DNA from 3 places in the Megasphaera sp. An286 genome. Region 1 is predicted to be linked to each of the others. Evidence: riboswitches for the same ligand, from Rfam matches in the RefSeq annotation. Region 1 holds a riboswitch; each other region holds the start of a gene.
What was found. A riboswitch is a leader RNA that binds a small molecule or an ion and turns the genes downstream of it on or off. The one in region 1 is predicted to bind S-adenosylmethionine.

Region 1 (2,196 bases):
CCGCCTTTTTCAGCTCGTCCAACGTGCGCAGGGCGTCATCTTCGGTCAGGTAGATACAGGGCATATGAGCCGCCGTTTCGCAGCCGTAGGTGTGCTTGATAGCCGAGGCCACTTCGACGGTGCGGTTGCCGCCGCTGCCGCTTCCGCTGGCGCCGCAGGTGACACTGATGAAATCGGGATAAAGCTGGCTCAGCTCGTCTAAAGCGGCGTAAATCGTCTCGATGGGCGTATCCGGCTTGGGCGGGAAGACTTCAAAGGAAAAGACTGTTTTTTTGGCAAATAATTCATTTGTGCGCATATATATTGCTCCTTGCTGCATAGCTGACAGGGGGTAAGCACGAGTACAGCCGCGTGTTTTTGTTTATATTATATCATGAAGTATGGCCGTATGTATAACAAAAGGGCCTGGAACGAGGCCCTTTTGCATGAATATATATGTGTGTTGTATTAGAAGCTGGGCAGAATGGCTCCCTGGTATTTGTCTTCGATGAATTTCTTCACTTCCGGAGACTGGAGGGCTTTGACGAGAGCCTGGATTTCCGGGCGGTTTTCGTCGCCTTCGTGGATGGCTAAGATGTTAGCGTACGGCGAGTCTTTATCTTCGAGGAAAATCGCGTCCTTCAGCGGATTGAGGCCGGCTTCCATGGCGAAGTTCGTGTTGATGACGGCGATGTCTACGTCGTCAATGGAGCGGGGAATCTGGGCGGCTTCCAATTCGACGAACTGGAGGTTTTTGTCGTTTTTCACGATGTCCTGTACCGTAGAGGTGATGCTGCCGTTATCCTTCAGGGAAATCAGGCCGGCCTTCTGCAGGATGAGCAAGGCCCGGCCGCCGTTGGTCGGGTCGTTGGGGATGGCGACCTTCGCGCCGTTTGCCAATTCGTCCAGTTTGGCGACTTTATGGGAGTAAATGCCCATCGGTTCGATGTGGACCTTGCAGATGGCCTTGAGCTGCGTGCCGTGTTCTTTATTGAACGTTTCCATGTAGGGGCCGTGCTGGAAGAAGTTGGCGTCCAGCTCCTTGTCGTTCAGGGCCAGATTCGGCTTGACGTAATCTGTAAATTCGATGATCTTCAAATCGATGCCGTCCTTGGCTAAGAGGGGCTTGATTTCGTTTAAGATTTCCGCGTGGGGAACGGGCGTCGCGCCGACGGTCAGGACCTTATTCTGCGTCGACTCTTTGCCGCCTGCCGGGGCGTCGCTGCCGCAGCCGGCGGCCAATACGGCCAGCGCGCAGAGAGCCGCAGCGGCCAGGACGGTAAGTTTTTTGAAATGCTTCATAAATGATTCCTCCTAAATATAAAATGATATGGCGTAAGACCGTTTAGCCTTTTATCCCATGAAAAAAGCCCCTTTCCCAAGAGAAAGAGGTATCGTCGCAGGGTCTTTATCTCTCGGAAATCAATCCGCAGGAATTAGCACCGTCGTTATCGGTTGCCGGGCTTCATTGGGCCAGTCCCTCCGCCGCTCTGGATAAAAGGATGTAAAATTGTCTTGAACATAGTGTATCATGAATCTCAGATTTGTCAAATTGCTATATTTGCATAGCCTGCCGGCCTGATATGACGAGAACGAAAGTAACGGGCAGAACGGCAAAAATGTGATATAATCAAAGGACGAGATATTGCATTAGGAGGTAATACGAAATGGAATCGATTCAAGACGTAGTAAAAAAATACCAGCAAGGCGGTAATAACTGTTCCGAAACGGTATTAAAGGCCTGCAATGAATATTACGGCCTCAACCTGTCGGACGACGTGTTCCGCATGGTATCGGTCATGGGCGGCGGCGTCGGCGGCTCGGGCTGTCTCTGCGGCGCCCTGAACGGCGCCTGCCATATCCTGGGCCTTCTCGTAGGCCGCAATACGCCGGAAGAAAAGACCAAGGCGGAAATCTACGCTCCCGTAAAGGAATTTTATCAGCTGTGGATGGGTAAGTTCCACGCGTCGTGCTGCCGCGTCCTCAAGAGCCCGGCCAACGGCGGCCCCGTATCCTGTCCGGAGCTCATGGTCGGTACGGCGGAGCTCCTGGCGGCCTTTATAGAAGAAAAGGGATTGCTTAAAAAATAAAGACATGGAAAAGACCTCGTACGGCGTCGTACGAGGTCTTTTTTTGCGGGTTTATTTATTCGGCAGGATGACGTCGCGGGCCCGGACGTCCTTGCTCAGGCTGTCGATGTGGTTGGCAAAAATCTTG
Region 2 (2,196 bases), on a different contig from region 1:
CGACACGCTGAACGACACCCTCGAAACGTTCTCCTCGTCCCACGCCGACATCGACGCCATAAAAAAGGAAGCCGAAAGCAGGCTTTCCTCTAAGGCCGAAGATGCCGAACAGGCCGTTTCCGAGCCGAAGCGTTCCGTATCCCGCGAAAGCAGCAAGGACACGGAATCGAAACACACTGACGATGCCAAAGAGCCGCGGCGCTCTGAGTCGGACACAGTGAAAGAATAATTTTTTTCATATTTTATTAAAAAATAATTATTATCCATTGATTTTATTTTGCAAATAGAGTATAATGTACTCAGAGGTCAGGAAAGAGACCTGACAAGAGGCAGCACAGGCTGCGAGTTTACGTATGAAATTATGGAGGTATCGATATGGAATTAAAAGGAAGCAAAACTGAAAAAAACTTAATGGCAGCATTTGCCGGCGAATCCCAAGCAAGAAATAAATACACCTATTATGCAAGCGTAGCGAAAAAAGCCGGCTACGAACAGATCAAAGCCTTCTTTGAAGAAACAGCCAACAACGAAAAAGAACACGCTAAAATCTGGTTCAAACTGCTCAACGACGGCATGCCGAACGACATCGACGCGCTGAAAGATGCCGCCGCAGGCGAACATTACGAATGGACGGAAATGTATCCGACCTTCGCAAAAGAAGCCAGAGAAGAAGGCTTCGAACACATCGCCTACCTGTTTGAAAAAGTAGCGGAAATCGAAAAACACCATGAAGAACGCTACCTGGCCCTCTTGGCCAACATCGAAAACGGCACGGTCTTCAAGAAACCGGCGACGAAAACATGGGTATGCCGCAACTGCGGATTTATCGTCGAAGGCGAAGAAGCTCCGGAAGTATGCCCGGTCTGTGCCCATCCGCAAGCTTTCTTTGAATTGAAAAACGATAACTACTAAACCACCATATATAACGAGACACCATCACACATCCAAAAGCGGAGGCAGGAATCCTGCCTCCGTCTTTTGTCGTCGGAAAAATTCTGCTGCCAAAACATTGACATTCGGCACAAGAGATGGTATGATTTTTATCAACAATCATATATTGATTTCATCAAGAGCAGCCGAGGGAATGGCCCTATGACGCTGCGGCAACCCCCAAATGGGATAGGTGCCAAGTCCAGCGGATACATCCGACAGATGAACACATACGTAACCAAAGCCGTCATCTGTCGACGGCTTTTCTTTTTACCCGTATCATCGCCGGCCCATCCTATGGCAGGCCATCCTGCCTCTTGCCATGTGATTGATTCAGTATCAGAAAGGATGAACAACTCATGAACTCTTCTATCAAAAAACTCCTTGCTGCGGCCCTCATCGCCGCGACCTGCGTATTTGCCGCCGGCTGCGGCAGCTCCGACAGCGGCTCGGCCGACAAAAAGGAAATCGCCATCGGCGTAACGGCCGGCCCCCATGCGGAAGTCATGGAACAAGTAGCTAAAGAAGCAGAAAAACAAGGCCTGACCATCAAGGTCGTCGAATTCAACGATTTTGTACAGCCCAACAAAGCCTTGGCCGAAGGCGATTTGGATATGAACTCCATGCAGCATCAGCCCTACCTCGACAACGTCGTCAAAAACCAGGGCATGAAGCTGACCTCTATCGGCAAGACCATTATCCTGCCCATGGCCGTATATTCCCACAAATATAAAAACATCAGCGAAGTCGCCGACGGCGCTAAGGTTACCATTCCGAACGACCCGACCAACGGCGGCCGCGCCCTCCTGCTCCTGCAGCAAGTCGGCCTCATCACCCTTAAAAACGGCACCTCCGTCGACGCCTCCGTACCGGATGTCGTAAACAATCCGAAGCACCTCGAATTCATCGAGCTCGACGCCGCCCAGATTCCCCGTTCCCTCGACGATACGGACTTGGCCTGCGTCAACACGAACTACGCCATCCCGGCCGGCTTAAACCCGCAGAAGGATTCCCTCCTCGTAGAAGACAAGGATTCGCCGTACGCTAACATCATGGTCGTCCGCGAAGATGAAGCCAATAACGAAACGTATAAAAAAGTCCTGGCTATCTACCAGTCTGAACCGATTAAAAAATTCATCAACGAACACTTCCAAGGCACGATTCTCCCGGCATTCTAAGAGAAACGGACATCGAGCCACCACGGCATAGCCCCTCGCGGCTATGCCGTTTTTAGTTATACGCTTATACGCTGCAGGAAATAATATA
Region 3 (2,196 bases), on a different contig from region 1:
GTGCCGGCGATGATGCGGGTCAGAGGAATGATGGCGACCATGAGGATGATAAAGGGAATCGAGCGGATGATGTTGACGATGGTGCCCAGTATCTGATTGATAAAGCGGTTTTCCAGAATATGGCCCCGGCTGGTCGTGACCAGCGTAATGCCGAGGGGAATACCGATGATAGCGGCGATGATCGTCGCGACGGCGACCATGAAAACAGTTTCCTGAATGCCTTGGAGCATTAAATTAATGATTTCTTGGGACATATCCTAAAACCTCGCTTCCAATAGGTAATTCTTTAATATATTCAAATGCTTTTGCCTGTTGTTCCATAGAACCCATGATGACGACGATGAGATAGCCGAAAGGTTCGTCCTGAATGTAGTCGATGTTGCCGTAGAGGACGCTGACGTAGGTGTGGAAGCGTTGTACGACCGATGCGACGACAGGTTCGTTCGTAGCGGCTCCCTTGAAGCGCAGGCGGACGAGCATATCGTAGCCCGGCGCAGGCTGATCCGTAATGCCCATCTTGGCGATGCCGGCGGGCAGCTCCATGTTGATAACCGATTTGACGAAGTCCTTCATCGTCTGGGACTGGGGATTGGTAAAGACGTCGACGACGCGGCCTGCTTCCTTGATGACGCCGCCTTCGATGACGGCGACGCGGTTGCAGATTTCTTTGATAACCGCCATTTCGTGGGTAATGATGACGATGGTAATGCCAAGGCGCTGGTTAATGTCCTTGAGCAGCTCGAGGATGGATTTCGTCGTCTGCGGGTCCAGGGCCGACGTGGCTTCGTCGCACAGGAGGATGTTCGGGTCGCTGGCCAGGGCCCGGGCGATGCCGACGCGCTGCTTCTGGCCGCCCGACAGCTGGGCCGGGTAGTTGAACTGCCGGTCCGTCAGTCCGACTAATTCCAAAAGGTCGGCGACTTTTTTCTGGATGGCTTCCTTCGATGCGCCGATGAGCTCCAGGGGGAAGGCGATGTTGTCGAAGACCGTCCGCGACGAGAGCAGGTTGAAATGCTGAAATATCATGCCGATATGCTTGCGTTCCGCCCGCAGCTGGGCGTCGGTCATGTTCGTCAGGTTCTTTTCGTCGATGATGACGTTGCCGCTCGTCGGCCGTTCGAGCATGTTGATGCAGCGGACGAGGGTCGATTTGCCGGCGCCGCTCTTGCCGATAATGCCGAAGATTTCGCCGTCTTCAATGGTCAGGTTGACGCCTTTGAGGGCGTGGACCTGGGCCTTGCCGTCGTAGGTTTTGGTAATGTTTTCCAGTTTTATCACAATATCAACTCCTTGATTCAGTACGAGTTCAACCCGGTGGCAGTACAACTAAAAAAGCCGTCAAACAGATGACGGCTCGGTATTTCGTGTATGTCGCTTCATCTGCCGGAATACTCCGTTGGAATTGGCACCTTCCCTGACGGGGGTTGCCGCAGCGTCATGGGGCCAGTCCCTCAGCTGCTCTGGATGAACTTGTATATTTGGTTGTTGCTTAACATATTATCACTAAGGGACGGGTGTTGTCAAATACAAGAGATATTTCGCCGTGTAAAATATGCGAAAGCAAAGGACATGGGCGCGGCCTGCGGCCTGGGATTTTCGTAAAAATGCAGAACATCCACAGGAAAATCGGAATATTTTTCTAAAAAATATAGTTGCATTTTAAATGTATTAAGCCCATCAATCGGATACCTGCTGCAGAAAAGACAAGGGCACGGAGGTTTTATGAAGAATTTTTCCTTCGTTTAATTTTTGTTTATCTTTTCCGCATACACTGCAATAAGTATAACTATGCGAACGTATCAAGATATCTGCGGCGGCGTGGTATAATAGAAGGCAAGGCGCGTCATGCGGCAGGAAAGCGGGGAGAAGGACAGATGAACCTGAGAGATATACCTATTGGAAAACGATTGCTGTTGTCTAACTTTGTTATGATAGCCATTCCCGTGGCCTTTACTCTCGTCGTCAGCATCGCTATTTTTTTAGGCCTCCATTTCGGCAACATCAACAGGGCGGCGGCCATTTCCTTTCTCTGGCCGGAGAGCAACGGCCCGACCTTATCGGTGCAGTTTGAGCTGAGCCGCCTCTGCGTCCGCGCCGACTGGTATACCGGAGGCATGGGCCGGCTCATGCAGACGAGCGACCATTTGGAAGATCAGGGCCTTACGGTGGCGATTTCCCAGAAGGGACAAATCCTGT

Region 2: another riboswitch for S-adenosylmethionine. It lies ahead of B5F80_RS05925 (MetQ/NlpA family ABC transporter substrate-binding protein); the one in region 1 lies ahead of B5F80_RS04505 (MetQ/NlpA family ABC transporter substrate-binding protein).
Region 3: another riboswitch for S-adenosylmethionine. It lies ahead of B5F80_RS03625 (methionine ABC transporter ATP-binding protein); the one in region 1 lies ahead of B5F80_RS04505 (MetQ/NlpA family ABC transporter substrate-binding protein).

What each region holds. Positions count from the first base shown of each region.
Region 1 covers NZ_NFIY01000006.1:89,491-91,686, reverse strand. The annotation lists gene metF (methylenetetrahydrofolate reductase [NAD(P)H]) at 1-298, opposite strand, end outside; gene B5F80_RS04505 (MetQ/NlpA family ABC transporter substrate-binding protein) at 448-1,281, opposite strand; SAM riboswitch class I at 1,385-1,480, opposite strand; gene B5F80_RS04500 (C-GCAxxG-C-C family protein) at 1,647-2,069, shown strand; gene B5F80_RS04495 (hypothetical protein) at 2,121-2,196, opposite strand, start outside.
Region 2 covers NZ_NFIY01000010.1:2,716-4,911, reverse strand. The annotation lists gene B5F80_RS05935 (hypothetical protein) at 1-229, shown strand, start outside; gene rbr (rubrerythrin) at 376-912, shown strand; SAM riboswitch class I at 1,061-1,159, shown strand; gene B5F80_RS05925 (MetQ/NlpA family ABC transporter substrate-binding protein) at 1,290-2,108, shown strand.
Region 3 covers NZ_NFIY01000005.1:14,943-17,138, reverse strand. The annotation lists gene B5F80_RS03630 (methionine ABC transporter permease) at 1-254, opposite strand, end outside; gene B5F80_RS03625 (methionine ABC transporter ATP-binding protein) at 235-1,278, opposite strand; SAM riboswitch class I at 1,374-1,471, opposite strand; gene B5F80_RS03620 (HAMP domain-containing sensor histidine kinase) at 1,875-2,196, shown strand, end outside.